DNA from 4 places in the Micromonospora sp. NPDC048843 genome. Region 1 is predicted to be linked to each of the others. Evidence: riboswitches for the same ligand, from Rfam matches in the RefSeq annotation. Region 1 holds a riboswitch; each other region holds the start of a gene.
The links. A riboswitch is a leader RNA that binds a small molecule or an ion and turns the genes downstream of it on or off. The one in region 1 is predicted to bind cobalamin.
Positions count from the first base shown of each region.

Region 1 (4,595 bases):
CGGCTGCGCTGATGGCGGCGTCCAGCACGGTGCCGAGGGTGGTGGTGGCGGCGGTCGGCGTCAGCGTGACCGCGCACGGCTTGATGCTGCCGCTGCCATTGTCAATGATCACGGCGAGCCGGGTGGCGGTGCCGGCGGTGAATCCGCTCGCCGCGACCCAGGTGGGCGCGCCGGCGGTGACCGGGGTCGGGGGAGCGGCGGTGTAGCCCGCGCCGGCCAGGGCCCGCACCGCGTCGATGGAGGCGTACGCCGACGGCGTGGTGTTTGTGGTCAGGTACTTGAAACCGCCGCCGGTCAGCTGCTGGGCCCGCAGGAAGTCGATAGGGGTCTTGCCGGCGGTGGTGGTGAAATCGGAGCCCTGGCTGGGAATGCCGCAGGCGTTGAGCCCGGAGACGGCCCACGCGTTGGAGTCGGTGTTGACACCGAACATCGAGGTGAAGGCGCCCGAGGCGTTGACGAGCTTGCCCTTGAGGAAGTTCTTCGCCTGCACGACGTCGGTGTCGGTGTTGGGGACACCGGCGACGCAGAGGGCGGCCATCGCGGCGCCGGTCATGTCGATGTCGCTGGCGGCGGCGAGTTGGCTGGGGTTGCCCTCGGCCTGGGTGAAGGTCCAGCCGCCGTCGTTGTGCTGGTTGTTGCGGATCCGGGTGACCGACAGGTTGAGGAGCGCCTGCGGTACGCGGGCGGCACCGGCCTGGGTCTTCGCGCCGGCCAGGGCGAGGGTGGCGAATACGGTGCCGTTGAAGTTGGCCGGCGGGCCGTAGTAGCCGGCCGAGCCGGTCTGCCAGTAGGCGATGGTGTCGGCGATCAGGTTGCGGGCGGGGGAGACGCGAGCGGGGTCGATGCCGGCGGCATAGGCGTTCAGGACACCGCGCTCGTAGTCGGTGACGACAGGGGAGGTGCTCGGCCAGGACGCGGCGGAGAGTTGGTTGCGGTACACGGTGCGGGCGTTCTTTGTCGTGTCGCCGGAGGGGTAGACGTCCACCGCCGCGACACCGGCGGGGGCGAACGCGCTGAACACCCACTCGTTCGACAGCCCGCCGCTGGCGTAGCTGCCGTCGACTGCCTGGAGGGTGCGCAGGTAGGCGACGCCGTTGGTCTTGGCGGTGGCGATCTGCGCCGCCGTCGAGGTCGCGGCGGCCGGTGCGGCACCGGTCGCGACAGCGACGACAGTGGCGATCAACGCGGCGGCGGGAACCGTCGCGAGACGTCTCCGGCGACTGCCGGAGGAAAGGCGCGAGGACATCGGGTCTCCTTGGGGGTACGGGGCACGACTGCCTCGACCCGGGGCCCAACGGGAGAGCCGGCGGAGCGGGGCGGGCCGGCCGCAGGACGCGTGGGACGGATACCGCAGGTGCTGCGTCACCACGTGGGTAGTCGGGCTCGGGACGGCCAACCGTCCTCACCGTTGCGCGTCAGCCCCGGATTTCCACCGGGTTCCCCCACGCGATGACGCGGTCACCGTATGGGAGGAAGTCCCTACCGCGCGCTGTTAGGTACATGACACGTTCTCGCGTTGACTGGGTGGTTGCTGCTGTGGTCCGATGACCGCGATCCAGCAGTCAGGGGAAGCCGGTCAAAGTCCGGCGCTGGCCCGCAGCCGTAGGTCCCAATCGGGACGAGTCGGATTACCTGGCTGGATAGAGCACCGCAGCGCCGTCGAGGTACACGGCGCGGAGCCAGATTTCCGGGACTTGTCCTCGGGGTCCGCGTCCGCGCCTGCGCCGCTACCCCTGAGAGAGTCGCCATGTCCCCACTGGTCAGTCGAACGTCGCGGACTCCCGCGCCGTGGTTGGCGCTCGTCGCCGCGGTGCTGCTCGGCGCGTTGGCGCTCGTGGTGCCGACCCGTGCGGCGCTCGCCGATCCGCTGGAGGCGTGCACCCCCACCCAGGGCGCGATCGTGGCGGTCGACTTCGGGGCGTGGGGTGGGCCGCTGCTGCGGGGCTGCGACGCCGCCCCGACCACCGGTCTGGACCTGCTGCACGAGGCGGGCTTCACCACGACCGGCACCGCCCACGACGGGCCCGGGTTCATCTGCCGGATCGGCTCAGCCGCCTTCGACGCCGGCGCCGAACGCCCGACGCCGGCCGACGAGGCGTGCCAGTTGACCCCGCCAGCGACGGCCTACTGGTCCTACTGGATCGCCCCGGCCGGGCAGGACCACTGGACCTACAGTCCACTCGGGGCGATGGCGCAGCGACCGGGGCCGGGCGAGGTCGAGGCGTGGGTCTTCGGCGGCACCGACATCGGCGGCTCCACCGGGGCGCCGAGCTTCACCCCCGCGTCGGTGCGCGCGAGCGGCCCGACCCCGAGCGCGACGGCGACCCCGACGGCGACCCCGACGGGGACACCCGAACCGGCGCGGCCGACGGAAGCCCAGGTCAAGGCCGTCGCGAGCTACCTGGTGGGGCAGTTGACCGATGGCGACCACGTCGACAACTGGGGTGTCGACTACCACCGGACCATCGCCGTCGCCACAGCCCTGGCCGGGACCGGCGGTCAGGCTCAGACCCTGACGAAGGTCGTCGACTACCTCCGGACGCACGTCGACGCCGCGATCTTCCCCAACGGTGACACCGCCGCGCCGCACGCCGGCAACGTCGCCGACCTCGCGCTCCTCGCCACGATCATCGGCGGCGACCCCCGTGCGTTCGGCGGCCGGGATCTGATCGCCACGCTCACCGACCACGTCTGCGCCGCGACCGACATCGCCGCTGGCTGTGCCGCTGCTGGTGACTTCGCCGGATCCGCCGGCCCGATGAGCCACGCGAGCGCGCTGCTCGCGCTCAAGCGGGCCGGCGTCACCCCGCCCGCCGCAACCGTCTCCCGGTTGACAGCGCAGCAGTGTGCGACCGGCGCCTTCGCCGGCGGATGGCTCAGCCCGACCGATGCCTGTGATCCGGACCTCGCCGCCACGGCCCTGGCCGTCCTGGCGCTGCACACACTCGGCGGGCACGACGCGGCGCTGAATTCGGCAAAGGCGTTCCTGTCCGGCGCGCAGGAGCCCGACGGCGGCTACCAGCCGTACGCCGGCGCGGGGGTCACCGACACCTACTCCACCGGGTACGCCGCGCAGGCCCTCGCCGTGCTGGGCCTCGCCGACCGGGCCGCTGCCGCCACCGGCCTGCTGGTCGGCCGGATCACCACCGGCGGTGGGCTCAGCCCCGACCCGAGCAACCCGGACGCCGACCTGGCCGCCACGACCGGTGCCGCGCTCGCGCTGGCCGGCAAGAACCTGGCCAGCCTGGGTGCGCCGCCACCGCCGGCCGGGCCGCGACCCGACCTGGTCAAGGGGGTGTCCTACCTCGTCGCGCCGACCAACCTGATCGACGGCAGGTACTACGAGTCGTTCCCCGGCTTCCCCGACTTCGGGTTGAGCATCGACGGCGCCTACGCCCTGGCCGCCACCGGCGGGGACGACGCCAAGCTGCGGGCGATCGTCGAGTTCCTGCGCGGCGGCGGCGCGGTCGGCGACAGCGGATTCACAGTCGACACGTGGCTCGGCATCGGTACCGACTACGCCGCTGGCGGCGCGATCGGCAAGGTGGCCCTCCTCGCCCAGGTCACCGGGTACGACCCGCGTGCCTTCGGCGGACACGACCTGATCGCCGCGCTCGGTGACGTCACCTGCGCCAAGCTCGACATGCAGGCCGGCTGCGCCGGGGCCGGCAACTACCGGTACGCCACATCGGTGTTCGGGCAGTCGCTCGGCATCATCGCGCAGCGCCGCGCCGGACAGGGCGAGGCCGCCGCCAAGCCGATCGCCTTCCTGAAGGGCCTCCAGCGCGCCGACGGATCGTTCCCCAGCCTCATCCCGGCGGCGGACGCCGACCGGGACGTCGACAGCACCGCGATGGCAGCGATGGCTCTCGCGTCGTCAACCGACGACCCGGCCGCGGTCAGCGCCGTCGACAAGGCGTTGAGCTGGATCGCGTCGACACAGAAGGCACACGGCGGTTTCCCCGGCGCGGCCGGCGACTCCACCAACTCCACAGCGCTCGCGATCCAGGGCCTCACCCTGCGCGGCGACACCTACGCCCGACAGGCCGACAAGGCACTGTCGTTCCTGGCCGGTCAGCAGAACGACGACGGCGGGTTCACCGTCGCCGCCGGGGGGCAGACCGGCTCGGACGTACGCGCGTCCACCCAGGTCGTCGGCGGCGCGACAGGCATCTCGTTCGCCACCCTGACCCGGGACGTGCACGAACTGCCGGGCCCGGACCCGTCCGCCACCCCGACCCCGACGCCCACGCCCACCGCGAGCCCGTCGTCGGCGTCGCCGTCTCCGTCCGTGGCTCCCAGCGTGACCCCCTCGTCGCCCGGCACCGGCGGGCACTCGTCGGGCAACCTGCCCCGTACTGGCTGGTCGATCGTCACGATCACCCTGCTGGCGCTGGTGCTCGTCGTCGCGGGCATCCTGCTGCGGGTCTCCGCACGCCGTCGCGCTGTCGCCGACCAGGGCGGCCTGTCGTGACGGCCCGCAGGTGGCGCCGCTCGACAGTGGCGCTGACGATCGTCGGCGCGCTGGCGGTGACGCCCACGCCGGCGCTGGCCGACCCGCTGCCGATCGGGCAGTGCACCACCTCGTCCGGGGT
Region 1 is NZ_JBEZGJ010000084.1:233-4,827, forward strand. It holds gene AB0C20_RS20020 (prenyltransferase/squalene oxidase repeat-containing protein) at 1-1,246, opposite strand, end outside; cobalamin riboswitch at 1,351-1,473, opposite strand; cobalamin riboswitch at 1,516-1,655, shown strand; gene AB0C20_RS20025 (prenyltransferase/squalene oxidase repeat-containing protein) at 1,748-4,474, shown strand; gene AB0C20_RS20030 (LPXTG cell wall anchor domain-containing protein) at 4,471-4,595, shown strand, end outside.

Region 2 (4,595 bases), on a different contig from region 1:
CCGTGAGCAGCCGATCCACGTCAACCCGGTCGGGTTGGTCGGGCAGCGTGGTGGTGGCGGTCGCGTCGGCGAGCTCAGCCAGTAGGTCCGCCGCCCAGGCGGCAACCTCATCCCAGGGCAGCTCGCCACGCCGCACCGCGAGCAGCCGGTCACGCAGGTGACGAACGTCGACCAGCACCTCCCCGGTACGCAGCACATGCGCCCCGGCGACCAGCAGCCGGATCATGTGCATGGCCTGCTTGTGGTTCGTCTCGCCGGTGCGCTCACGGCGTGCCGCCACTCGGTTGAGCTGATCCCGGGCGTAGTTGCCGTAGGTCTCCGCCACCCGCCTCGACAGAAACGCCTGCCGTGCGGCCAGCAACCATTCCCCGTCGACGGTGATTCTCTCGACCAGCGGGGACCAGAGCACCTCCAGGACTGTCGGGTTGCCCTGCAGGGCCAGGACGCAGAAGCGTTCGAACTCCCAGGAGAACTGCTCCACCGCCGGACCGTCGAGGTGAGTGGGCGGCTTGTCGAGGTGCCAGAACGCCCGCGTGGGCGCTACATAGACGCCACGCCGGTCGTAGTCGGAGTCCCGGTCATGCAGCCCGTACGCCCGCGACCCGACCACAACGGCGAGAACCGTATGCCGCTCAACAAGATCGATCACGCCCGGGACGCTACCCAACCACCGCCCCGCACGCGCCACCCTTTTCGAGCACTCCGCGTCCGTGAGGTTCGGCTCTTCGACGAAGAAGTGCTCATGGTGGTCCGGCCAACCTGCGACCCAGGCCCGTACTCGTCGCCGTAGAGCACGAATCTCGGCATGGGCAGACGTCACCGGAGCGACAACCAGGATCCCAGTGCTGACCCCTTCGGTGTGAACGAACGGCTCGGCTCAACCGGGGACGTCCACGACGACCTTGCCCTCGGCGGTGCCGTCGGCGACCAGCCGATGGGCGTCCATGACCCTGTCGAGCGTGAACGTGCGCGGATCCAGTCGCGGGCGCAACGCACCAGCGTCGGCCAGCGTCGCGATCTCGCGCAGGATGTCGCCGTGGTGTTCGCGGCCGCGCCCGGTGAGCATCGGCAGCAGGGTGAACACGCCGGAGTAGGTCGCGCCTCGGAACGACAGCGGGGCGAGCGAGTGTGAGCCCCAGCCCAGCGCGCTGACGACGTGCCCGTGGTAGGTGCGTACCGCCGCGAACGACGCGTCGAGCGTCGCGCCGCCGACGTTGTCCATCACGATGTCGAAGCCCTCGCCGCCGGTGTACCTCTCGACGTACTCCTCGACCTTGCTCGCTGTGTAGTCGATCGGCACCGCGCCCAGACTCTCGATCACCCGCAGGCTCGCCGGCCCGCCAGTGGCATACGCCTCGGCGCCTCTCGCCTGGGCAAGCTGCACGCCCACGTGTCCGACACCGCCGGCACCGCCGTGCACCAGGACCTTCTGCCCGGCGCGGACTCCGGCCCGGTCGACCAACCCCTCCCAGGAGGTGACCGCCGCCAGGGGCAACGCGGCGGCCTCCCGCATCGAGAGGCTCCTCGGCTTGTGGGCCAGCAGTCGAGCGTCCACGGCGGCGTACTCGGCCAGCGAGCCCTGGAGGTCGCCGACGCCCCCGCACAGCCCGTACACCTCGTCTCCCGGCTCGAAGCCGGTCACGTCCGCGGCGACCGCCGCGACGACGCCGGCGAGGTCCAGGCCGAGCACCGCAGGCAGCTCGACGCGCGCGTGCGCGGCCTTACCTGCCTGGATCTTCGTGTCGAGCGGGTTGACCCCGCTGGCGATTACCCGCACCAGCACCTGCCCGCGCCCGGGGATGGGTTGATCGATCTCCTCGACCGTCAGCGGAACGTCGAACTCCCGCAGCACCGCAGCGCGCATAACCATCCACACTCTCCGTGATCGAGGCTTCACGTGGACGCTATCCGACCGGATAGGCGGCGGGGCGGGTTCCTCGGACCGCGCCAGCGCCGCAACGGGCGGGCCCGAGCGCGGGTCAGTCGTCTTCGGCGCCGTCGAGCAGCGCGCGTCGCAGCGCCAGTCGGTGCTTCCGACGGATCTCCGCCTCCCGGTACCGTCGCCGGTCTCCGTCGGTCTCCGGTAGCAGCGGTGGCACCGTCCGAGGCTGGCCGTCGTCGTCGATGGCGACCATGACCAGGTGGGCGGTGGCCACGTCGGTGGGCGGCACCGCCCGGTCCCACCGGTCGGCGGTCACCTTGACGGCCACCTCCATCGAGCTGCGGCCGGCCCAGGTGATCCGGGCATCGACGTGCACCACGTCACCGACCCGCACCGCGCGGAGGAACGCCGTCTCGTCGATGGCGGCGGTCACCGCCGGCCCGTCGGAGTGCCGGGCTGCGACCACACCGGCGACGGAGTCGATGAGGTTGAGGATCCGGCCGCCGTGCACCGTACCCATCAGGTTGGTGTGGTGCTGGTCCATGATCTGCGAAAGGGTCAGGTGCGACGCCGACGGCGCGCGGCCGGCGATGGTGGTGGTGTCGTGCACAGCGGTAGTCCGTCCCTCGGGAAACCACACCGCCGGGTCACGGACACGCTGACGAGGACCTGGCCGTGCACCACACGCGCGGCCCGTCACCCGCTCAGCCCACCCGCGAGACCGACGGCAGCGCACACGGTTGTGTACGCGGCGCCGGCAGGTCTTCGGACTCGCGGGCCTGACCGGTCGCGCCGGTCGCCTACTGGCCGTCGCTTCCCAGGCCACTGGCCCAGTGCTGATGACGGCGGTCGTTCCCACTCACCGCTGCGGGGCAGCCCCGGATTTTCACCGGGTTCCCTCTTACGACGCCCCGCCGGTCACGACGGGGCGAACCAGCGCCGTCGGCGAGCATAGCTGGCCAGGGAATGTGTCCACCCGGGGCGTCCTGCCGCGGCGACGGATGACCTGATCGTCAACTTTTGCCATCTGAGGAAGAAGATCGTCAGCTCTTGAAAAAAGTCTCGCGAGGGTGAGGATATCCAGATGCGTCGTCTCCCCCAGACTTGCGGGCGGGTGGTCTCTGGCCTCCTCGCGTTCCTCCTCGCCTCGGCTGTCGCTCTCCTCGCGTCCGCCCAACCCGCCGCAGCGCACGGGACCCTCGCCATGTCCACACCGGCGAGCGGCGCCACAGTGCGCGAGCCGTTGACGGAGGTGCGGCTCTACTTCACCGAGAAGGCCGCCGCCAACGCGTTCTTCACGATCACCGCCCCGGGCGGCGTCCGTGTCGACAACGGCTGGTCGTATGGGGAGCCGAAGCCACTGGACAAGCCGGTACGCGAGTACTTCCTGGTCAATGGGCAGTTCGAGCCACGGGAGTACACGACGGGGTTCCCCGCGGTGGTGTCCGTCGCCCACCTGCCCGCCAAGGGCCAGTACTCGGTGAGCTATCTGTCGGTCGCCTCGGACGGCGACACCGTGCGGGGCACCCTGACCTTCCGCCACGACGGGCGGGTGACGGCAGCGCCGAAGGGGTGGAGCCCGCCGTCGACCCAACCGGACCCGGCTCTGGTGGCCGCCACCGAGCAGCACAACTCGTCCGGGCAGGCCTCGGCGGTGCCGACCACCGCGGACGATCCGTCGACCCCGCCGGCTGCGGCGGCCCCGTCGACCGGGTCGACCGAGGAGAGCGGTCCCGGGGCACTGGTCTGGGCCGGCTGGGCGGCGGCGGTCGCGGCGGTCGGGGCGGTGGCCGGGTTCGTCGTCTGGCGTCGCCGATCCGCCGGCACACCCACCGGCCGGGGCCGTACCTCGGCGGCGACCTCCGGTCGACGCGGCGGTGGCGCCCGTGCCACGAACAGGGCCGGCGCTGGCAGGACCGTCGGCGGCAAAGCTGCCGGGGACAAGACCGTCGGGGGCAGGGCCGGCGCTGGCAAGACCGTCGGGGGCAAGACCGGCGCGGCGACCGGCGTCGTCGCGCGTACCGCGAGCGACAAGCGGCGGCCCGCCACAGTGCCGGCGGCGCGCAAGGGCGACACGGTCGTCACGGCCCGCGCGGGCGTTGCTGTCGATCCGACGCCTACCGATCAGGTGACCGAGGCCCTCGCCAGCACGGACGGCGAGGCGACGGTCGACACCGGATCACGGCCCGACACGGACCTCGCCGCCGCGACGCCTGGGTCCCGGTTGAGCAACACCCACCTGGCGCTGCTCGTCGGCGGGCTGGTGATCGCTCTGCTGGCCGGGTTCGGGTTGGCCCGTATCGGCACCGCCGACGAGAGTCCGGCGACCGGCAATTCACGACCGTCGGCCGGTGGACCGTCCGACTCGGGGCAGGTGGGCTCGGCGACCGACGGGCACCAACACCCGGCCGGTACGGGGCCGCACACGCATCGGGGTGACGACGCGACGGGCGCGACGCTGGCAACCGGCACGACGGTCAGCGCCGGTGGGTACACCCTGCAACCGCTGGAGCGGTCCCAACCCCCCGGTGTACCCGCCGACTACCGGTTCCGCATCGTCGGGACCGACCGGCAGCCGGCAACGACCTTCGCGGTCGTCCACGACAAGCCGCTGCACCTGATCGTGGTCGGCCGTGACCTGTCCGGCTACCAGCACCTGCACCCGACGATGGCACCCGACGGCACCTGGAGCGTCCCCCTGACGCTGGCCCGG
Region 2 is NZ_JBEZGJ010000211.1:5,180-9,774, forward strand. It holds gene AB0C20_RS31825 (nucleotidyltransferase domain-containing protein) at 1-649, opposite strand, end outside; gene AB0C20_RS31830 (zinc-dependent alcohol dehydrogenase family protein) at 878-1,870, opposite strand; gene AB0C20_RS31835 (acyl-CoA thioesterase) at 1,980-2,492, opposite strand; cobalamin riboswitch at 2,621-2,835, opposite strand; gene AB0C20_RS31840 (copper resistance protein CopC) at 2,967-4,595, shown strand, end outside.
Region 2: another riboswitch for cobalamin. It lies ahead of AB0C20_RS31835 (acyl-CoA thioesterase); the one in region 1 lies ahead of AB0C20_RS20025 (prenyltransferase/squalene oxidase repeat-containing protein).

Region 3 (4,595 bases), on a different contig from region 1:
GGCCTTCCCACCCGCAGTCACGTACGCCGCCTCCGGAGATGACACGGTAGTCGGGTCTGTCGCGCCCCAGTAGTGGCCGTCGGGAAACCGGTAGAGCGCCACCGACTCCTGACGCATCCGAGTGGAGTAGCCGGGCTGGCTGGGCAGGACGTATCCGCTGCCGGAACCGGTGTCCCGGATGATGCACGGGTCGGTGAAGTGCTCGTGCAGATGGTCGACGAACTCGGTGACCCGGTTGGTGAGGTCTCCCGAGATCGCGACGTAGTCGAGCACCGACACGTGTTGGACCATCTCGCACAGGCCGACACCGCCGGCGTGTGGGCACACCGGGACGTCGAACTTCGCGGCGAGCAGCAGCACGGCGACGATCTCGTTGATGCTGGCCAACCGGCCGGTGTCGAGCTGGCAGAAGTCGATGGCCTCGGCCTGGAACAGCTGCTTGAACATCACCCGGTTGTGGCAGTGTTCGCCGGTGGCGACGCCGATCGGAGCGACGGCGCGGCGGACGGCTGCGTGGCCCAGGATGTCGTCGGGGCTGGTCGGCTCCTCGATCCACAGTGGCGTGAACTGGGCGAGGGCGGTGACCCAGTCGATGGCCTGACCGACGTCCCACACCTGGTTGGCGTCGATCATCAGGTTGCGATCCGGCCCGAGGATCTCGCGCGCGATAGCGCATCGGCGGATGTCGTCGTCGAGGTTTGCGCCCACCTTGAGCTTGACGTAGCCGTAGCCGGTGTCCACCGCCTCCTGGCACAGTCGGCGCAGCTTGTCGTCGCCGTAGCCGAGCCAACCCGCGGAGGTGGTGTAGGCGGGGTAGCCGGTGCGGTCGAGCTCGGCGAGGCGGGCGGCCTTCGTGCCCTCCTTGGCCCGCAGGATGGCCAGTGCCTCGTCGCGGGTCAGCGCGTCGGACAGGTAGCGCAGGTCCGCGATGTCGACGAGTTGCTCGGGGGACATGTCGACGAGCAGCCGCCACAGCGGCTTGTCGGCGACCCGGGCGACCAGGTCCCATGACGCGTTCAACACGGCCGCCAGGGACAGGTGGACGACGCCCTTTTCCGGGCCGAGCCAGCGCAGTTGCGAGTCGGAGGTGAGGAGGCGGTAGACCGCGCCCATGTCCGCTGCCATGGTCGCCACGTCCAGGCCCACCAGAAGCTGTGCCTGGTGGACTGCGGCCGCCGCGACGATGTCGTTGCCTCGACCGATGGTGAAGGTCAGGCCGTGCCCCGCGAGTGGCGCCCCCGCGCCGTCGACGCCGTCGGTGTGCAGGACGACGTAAGCCGCCGAGTAGTCGCCGTCCTTGTTCATGGCGTCTGACCCGTCAGCGGTCAGGGAGGTGGGGAAGCGGACGTCTTCGACGGTGACGGCAGTGATCTGCGGCATGCGCTCCTCGCCCGGCTAGGCTAAAGATCAGATGATCACTGGGAGTATACGGAGGGCTGCTCCAGCACGTCAACGATGTCGATCACCGCTGACCCGCAGACGTATGATGTTTGCGTCGCCGAGCCGCTCCGCCTTATCGCCCATCGTGCCGGTAGGCGGGGGAAGGTGGCGGGGGTGGCGGGGCGTGGAGATCGGATGTTCCACCTCGCGCCGAGGCATTGACGTCGACGTATGGGAGTACTTTGCGGTGCCGTGGCTCCGATACATCAAATCTTTGTCGACTGTCGACACTCGCGCGGAGAGTCCGGTCTCTGGTGCCCGGCCTCGGTCGGCGTGGGGTGGTTGGCCGCGGTGGTGACGGTGGTCACCGAGTGAGCAGCCGACACGCCCGAGACCGACATGTGGGGTGTGACAACGACTGCGTCCCTATATATGGTGTCGAGCGCAGCTGGTTCGGCCGCTCATCCAGTGCGGTCGAGGCAACAGGGAACCCGGTGGAAATCCGGGACTGTCCCGCAGCGGTGAGTGGGAACGACCGCCGTCATCAGCACTGGGCCACCAATCGGCCTGGGAAGCGACGGCCAGTAGGAGACCGGCGAGCCCGGTCGTGCCCGCGAGTCCGAAGACCTGCCAGCGCGCCGCGTACCCGCATCCGGGTGGGCGGCGGTCCGAGGCCGCGTGGGACGGCTGACGCCACCTGACCCACGCCGGGCTGGCGTGGCGTCCGTCGGTGTCTGTCTCCTCGCGTCCGGGCCACCAGGTCTCGAACTCCGAGGAGCGAGTGGTGACAGTCACCGAGGTAGTCCCGGCCAGCGGCGACGCGATCCTGCGGCGGACGCCGATGCGGGTCCGCAAGCGCGACGGCGGCACCGAACGAGTGGACGTGAACAAGATCGTCCGGGCGGTCGAGCGGTGGGCCGACGACCTGGCCGACGTCGATCCGATGCGGGTGGCCACCCGCACCATCAGCGGCCTCTACGACGGCGCGACCACTGCCGAACTGGACCGGCTGTCCATCCAGACCGCCGCCGAGATGATCGGTGAGGAGCCGCAGTACTCACGCCTCGCCGCGCGGCTGCTGGCCGGCTACGTCGACAAGGAGGTGCGTCGACAGGGCATCACCTCGTTCAGCGCGGCGATCCGGGTCGGCCACGCCGAGGGCCTGATCGGTGACGACACCGCCGCGTTCGTCGCCGCACACGCCGCGACGCTCGACCACGCCATCGACCCCGACGGCGACCGCCGGTTCGAGTACTTCGGCCTGCGCACCGTGTACGACCGCTACCTGCTGCGCCACCCCACCAGCCGACTGGTGCTGGAGACCCCGCAGTACTGGCTGCTGCGGGTGGCCTGCGGCCTGGCCCGGACGGCGGACGAGGCTGTCGGCTTCTACCGGCTGATGTCCAGCCTGGCCTACCTGCCCAGCTCACCGACCTTGTTCAACTCCGGCACCCGGCACACCCAGATGTCCTCCTGCTACCTGGTCGACTCCCCGCTCGACGAGCTGGACTCGATCTACCAGCGGTACGCCCAGGTCGCCAACCTGTCCAAGTTCGCCGGTGGCATCGGCATCGCGTACTCCCGGGTCCGCTCCCGGGGAGCGCTGATCCGGGGCACGAACGGGCAGTCCAACGGGATCGTGCCGTGGCTGCGCACGTTGGACGCGAGCGTCGCCGCGGTGAACCAGGGTGGCCGCCGCAAGGGCGCGGCCTGCGTCTACCTGGAGCCGTGGCACCCGGACATCGAGGAGTTCCTGCAACTGCGGGACAACACCGGCGAGGACGCCCGACGCGCCCACAACCTCAACCTGGCCAACTGGATCCCGGACGAGTTCATGCGCCGGGTCGAGGCCGACGAGCTGTGGTCGCTGTTCGACCCGCACGAGGTGCCCGAGTTGCCCGACCTGTGGGGGGAGCGGTTCGACGCCGCGTACCGGGAGGCCGAGGCGCAGGGCCGCTACGTGCGGCAGATCCCGGCACGGGAGCTGTACGGGAAGATGATGCGGACCCTCGCCCAGACCGGCAACGGCTGGATGACCTTCAAGGACGCCGCCAACCGGCTCTGCAACCAGACCGCCGAGCCGGGCAACGTGGTGCACCTGTCGAACCTCTGCACCGAGATCATCGAGGTGTCCAGTGACACCGAGACCGCCGTGTGCAACCTCGGCTCGGTGAACCTCGCCGCCCATCTCACCGCCGACGGCATCGACTGGGATCGGCTGCGCGCCACGGTGCGGACCGCTGTGACCTTCCTCGACCGCGTCATCGACATCAACTACTACCCGACCGCGCAGGCGGCGGCGAGCAACCCCCGCTGGCGGCCGGTCGGACTCGGACTGATGGGCCTACAGGACGCCTTCTTCGCGCTGCGGCTGCCGTTCGACTCGCCGGCCGCCCGGGAGCTGTCCACCCGGATCAGCGAGGAGCTGTACCTGACGGCGCTGGAGACCTCCGCCGACCTGGCGCGCGACTTCGGCGCGCACCCGGCGTACCCGCAGACCCGGGCCGCGCGGGGCCAGCTCCAGCCCGACCTGTGGGGTGTCGAGGGCACGCAGACCGCGCGGTGGGACGCGCTGCGTGAGCGGGTCGAGGCGTACGGGCTGCGCAACTCGCTGCTCGTGGCGGTCGCGCCGACCGCCACCATCGCCTCGATCGCCGGGTGCTACGAGTGCATCGAGCCGCAGGTGTCCAACCTGTTCAAGCGAGAGACCCTGTCCGGGGAGTTCCTCCAGGTCAACACCGCTCTGGTACGCGAGCTGAAGGCCCGCGGTCTGTGGACCGAGCGGGTCCGTTCGGCGATCAAGCGGGCGGAGGGGTCGGTGCAGGACATCGCCGAGCTTCCGGTCGGCGTACGGGAGCTGTTCCGCACCGCGTGGGAGCTGCCGCAGCGGGCGCTGATCGACCTGGCCGCCGCCCGCGCCCCGTTCATCGACCAGTCCCAGTCGCTGAACCTGTTCCTGGCCGCGCCGACCATCGGCAAGCTCTCCTCGATGTACCTGTACGCCTGGAAGGCAGGGCTGAAGACCACCTACTACCTGCGCTCGCGCCCCGCGACGCGGATCCAGCAGGCCACCGTCAGCGCCATCGCACCCGTCGTCGTCGACGCGGAGGCGCTGGCCTGCTCGCTGGAGAACCCCGAGTCGTGCGAGGCCTGCCAGTGACCCCCACCGACGCCGCCACCACAGACGCCAGCACCACCGACACGAGGACCACGCA
Region 3 is NZ_JBEZGJ010000020.1:42,187-46,781, reverse strand. It holds gene AB0C20_RS07615 (enolase C-terminal domain-like protein) at 1-1,380, opposite strand, end outside; cobalamin riboswitch at 1,813-2,030, shown strand; gene AB0C20_RS07610 (ribonucleoside-diphosphate reductase subunit alpha) at 2,222-4,540, shown strand.
Region 3: another riboswitch for cobalamin. It lies ahead of AB0C20_RS07610 (ribonucleoside-diphosphate reductase subunit alpha); the one in region 1 lies ahead of AB0C20_RS20025 (prenyltransferase/squalene oxidase repeat-containing protein).

Region 4 (4,595 bases), on a different contig from region 1:
CTGTCAGCTTGACGACGCCGTCAGCCAGGTTGGTGATGGCGGCACCGGCCCACAGGGCGTTGAAGTTCCGCGTGCTCACTGTCGTCGGGTCGCCTGGTTGGGTGTCGCTGTGCATGGCCAGGAGCTTGCGACATCCTGCGGCGCCTCCCTAGAGTTTCGACTGGAGGCGAAAAGTGGCGGTGTTCCTGGTCGACGCCGAAGTGATGGCGCAGGCGCGTTTCGGCACCTCGCAGCTCACCGAGACGTTGGGGGCGCTGAATATCCTGCGCAGGGCTCAGCCGCTTCCGTGGCATCGGGTCTGGCGGGACCAGCATGTCGATGCCTTCCGGGGCTATCTCGACGGTGACCCGGTGACCCGGGCCATCCTGGCGCACGCCATGTCGTCCTCCTGGATGGCCGACTTCCTGACGGTGCCTCCCGCCCGTCCGGACATGACGCTGGACGACGAACTCGTGGAGCTCGAATCGCTGCCGGATGACCGGATCCGTGCCGATCTGGCCCACGTACGTTCTCCGCTGGCTGCGGAACTGCGCGCTTCGGGGTTGGCGAGCCGGACGGCCGCTCTCCTGCGCTGGGTCTGGCACCACACCATTGAGGCGGACTGGCCGCGCCGGCAGTCGGTGCTGCGCGCCGACGTGGTGTCCCGGATCTCCCGGCTGGGCCGGGACGGATGGTCCGGGGTCCTCAACGACATGCGGCCCGGCACGCGCTGGCTGGGCAACGGCCGGCTGCAGGTCGAGGAGCGGCCCTACCCACCGTCCGACGTGCGCAGCGGGACGCTGACGTTCTTCGCGGCCCACTGCCGGGGAGGCTGGATCTCCTGGAGGTTGCCCGACCGCTTCGGGATCGTCTACCCGGTGACCGGGGTCTTCACGCAGGCGGCTCTCACCACCCCGGATCCACTGCGCCGCCTGCTCGGGAACGCGCGGAGCACGATTCTGGTGCAGGCGGCTGAGCCGGTCAGCACCACGGCCGTGGTCGCCGCGACCGGGCTGCCGCTCGGTACCGTCGGTGGTCACCTGCGCGTGCTGACGGATGCCGGTCTGCTCCAGAAGCGCCGGTCAGGCCGGGAGGTCCTCTACTGGTGGACGGATGCGGCCCGGACGCTGGTGGCCGGGGCCTTATCGTTCTGACGGGACCCGGCGTGTCGGCCCATGCTGCCCGCACTCGGTACCGGGAGGGCCTGGATCAGGCGCCCTCGACGGCCGAGGCCGTCCTCCGGCCGGCGCAGATGTGCCGGCGGCGGGTAGAAGCATCGCAGTCACCCTTGAAGGTCAGCGCGCCGGGCTGGAGTGTCAGCATGAGGTTCTGCGCCAGGTCGACGGCCTCCTGTGCGAGGGGGAGGAGGCGGGCGTGGTCGGTCATAGCTGGCGGCTGCGATCCCAGAGCGAGCTGAACATCTCGTCGAATATCGGGTAGAGGCCGGAGGGGTCAGTGCTGCGCTCGATGACCGTCGCCGGGCAGTCGACGCCCCGCATCTGCGGTAGGTAGTGCTGAACAACGCAGAGCCGGTCATCGATCAAAGCACGTTGGCGCGAACGGGCTCGTCGTAGACGCCGGTCGTCCCGACCTTGCCATGATGCACAGCCGTCTTCTCGGCTGGCTGTCGCTGACCCGCCACCCGCGCCGATTTGGGCACGAGTAGCCCGGGGCTGACCGGGGCGGACTGAATCGTCCACGACATCAGCTCCAAAGGGCGTCGCACCCGCACTGCCCCCGGCAGGGGACCACGCCGCCAACGACCAACCAGCCCAGCAGCCCGCCGCAGCGGCGGACGACAACCTCGCGCGCCGATATTTCCGCAGGTCAATGTGGTGAGAACGGGCGTGCGACGGCGGGGTCCGCGTTGACCGGCGACGCGGCGGTGTGGCAGCATTCGCGGCCTGACGGCAGTGAAGGAAGTCGGTGCGATTCCGACGCGGTCCCGCCACTGTCACCGGGGAGCGATCCCCCCTCGTGAGTCACGGCCGTGTGTCTGCGGTTGGAAGGCCGGGGGAGAGCGTCGATCCGGAAGCCAGGATACTTCGGCCGTCGGACGTACCCCAGGGCGTGGACACCCGAGGAGGACCCGATGACGCACGGCGTCTCATTCATCGACGATTATCGTCGTATCGCGCTCCAGGCAGTGCATTCCAAGGGCACCGGCCACCGGCACCGCTGAGCTGATCGCCCGGCGCTGACCGGCCCCGACCCATGCGTCGGTGCGCCGTTCGCTCGGGCCGTCGTACCGGCTGACGCCGTACCCACCCGTATCGCCCCGGTCGCCTCAGTGAGGGCCCAGGGCGTCACTTTCCGGAGCCTGCCGTGCGCATCCTGCTGCTGTCCACCGCCGACACCGACCTGCTGGCCGCCCGCGCCAGCGGCGCCGACTACCGGTTGGCCAACCCCGCCCGAGTTACCGCCGAGGAGGTGCCCGCCCTGCTCGACGAGGTCGCCCTCGTCGTCGTACGCCTGCTCGGCGGTCGGCAGGCGTGGCCGGACGGCCTCGCTGCGGTGCTCGCCACCGGCGTGCCGACGGTGGTCCTCGGCGGTGAGGCGCTACCCGACGCGGAGCTGATGGCCATCTCCACAGTGCCATCCGGGGTCGTCAGCCAGTCGCTGGCGTATCTGACGGAGGGCGGCCCGGACAACCTCGGGCAGTTGGCCCGGTTCCTCTCCGACACGGTGCTGCTCACCGGCGAGGGGTTCGCCGCACCCACGCCCACCCCTGCGTACGGGGTACACGGCGAACACCCCGCCGCTCCGGACCGGCCCACAGTGGGGATCGTCTTCTACCGGGCGCATGCGCTGGCCGGCAACACCGACTTCGTCGACGTGCTCGCGGACGCGGTCCACAGAGCTGGCGGCAACCCGCTGCCGATCTTCTGCGGCTCGCTGCGCGGGCTGACCGCGGGCACCGGCCCACTCGGGCTCTTCGCCCGCTGTGACGCGCTGCTGGTCACGGTCCTCGCGGCCGGCGGCGCGGTCGCCGCCGACGCCTCCGGTGGCGGCGACGAGGACGCCTGGGACGTGGGCGCCCTGGCCGCCCTGGACGTGCCGGTCATCCAGGCCCTCTGCCTCACCAGCACCCGCGCGCAGTGGGCCGACAGCGACGCCGGTCTGTCCCCCCTGGACGCCGCCATGCAGGTGGCCATCCCCGAGTTCGACGGCCGGATCGTCACAGTGCCGTTCTCGTTCAAGCAGATCGACGCCGACGGCCTCTCGGTCTACGCCGCCGACCCCGAGCGGGCCGCCCGGGTCGCCGGGATCGCGGTGCGCCACGCCCGGCTGCGGTACGTGCCGCACGCCGACAAGCGCGTCGCCGTGGTGCTCAGCTCGTACCCCACCAAGCACTCCCGGGTCGGTAACGCCGTCGGGTTGGACACCCCGGCCTCGGCGGTCCGGCTGTTCGCCGCGCTGGCCGAGGCCGGCTACGACCTGGGTGACACGCCACCGCCGGACGACGGCGACGCGCTGATCCACGCGCTGATCGCCGCCGGTGGTCACGACGTGGAGTGGCTCACCCCGGAGCAGTTGGCCGCCGCCGAGGCCCGGATACCGGGGCCGACGTACCGGCGCTGGTTCGACCAGGTCCCGGCCGAGCTGCGCGAGCGGATGCGGGAGCACTGGGGTGAGCCACCGGGCGAGCTGTACACCGAGGGCGGCGACATCGTGCTCGCCGGGCTGCGCTTCGGCAACGTGGTGCTGCTGATCCAGCCACCCCGCGGCTTCGGGGAGAACCCGATCGCCATCTACCACGACCCGGACCTGCCGCCGAGTCACCACTACCTGGCCGCGTACCGCTGGCTGGCCTCGCCGGCCGCGGACGGCGGCTTCGGCGCGGACGCCGTGGTGCACCTGGGCAAGCACGGCACCCTGGAGTGGCTGCCCGGCAAGGGCCTCGGTCTGGCCGCCGGCTGTGCGCCCGACGCGGTCCTCGGCGACCTGCCGCTGGTGTACCCGTTCATCGTCAACGACCCCGGCGAGGGCACCCAGGCCAAGCGGCGGGCGCACGCCGTGGTCGTCGACCACCTGGTCCCGCCGATGGCCCGTGCCGAGACCTACGGCGACCTGGCCAAACTGGAACAACTGCTCGACGAGTACGCGACAGTGCAGGCCCTCGACCCGGCCAAGGTGCCCACAGTGCGAGCCCAGATCTGGGACCTGGTGCGCGCCGCCGAACTGCACCACGACCTGCACGCCGAGGCGATGCCCGACGCGGACGACTTCGACGACTTCGTGCTGCACCTCGACGGGTACCTGTGCGAGGTCAAGGACGTCCAGATCCGCGACGGGCTGCACATCCTCGCCGACGCTCCCACCGGCGAACCCCGGGTCAACCTGGTCCTGGCGGTGCTGCGCGCCCCGCAGATCTGGGGCGGCGCCCGGGCCCTGCCCGGCCTGCGACAGGCACTCGCCGTCGCGTACTCCCTCGACGAGCAGGAACTGCTCGCGTCACCGGGACAACGGCTGGCGTTGCCCGCGGCGCTGACCGACGTGGTGGACGGGCCGGCCGGCACCGCCGCCGACGCGATCGACCTCATCGAGGCCCTCGCGCGGCGGCTGGTCATCGGCATGGAGACCCTGGACTGGGCCGTGGACACTGTCGACGCCGT
Region 4 is NZ_JBEZGJ010000088.1:9,583-14,177, reverse strand. It holds gene AB0C20_RS20680 (MFS transporter) at 1-115, opposite strand, end outside; gene AB0C20_RS20675 (helix-turn-helix domain-containing protein) at 174-1,133, shown strand; gene AB0C20_RS20670 (hypothetical protein) at 1,189-1,365, opposite strand; gene AB0C20_RS20665 (DUF5919 domain-containing protein) at 1,362-1,679, opposite strand; cobalamin riboswitch at 1,896-2,025, shown strand; gene cobN (cobaltochelatase subunit CobN) at 2,305-4,595, shown strand, end outside.
Region 4: another riboswitch for cobalamin. It lies ahead of cobN (cobaltochelatase subunit CobN); the one in region 1 lies ahead of AB0C20_RS20025 (prenyltransferase/squalene oxidase repeat-containing protein).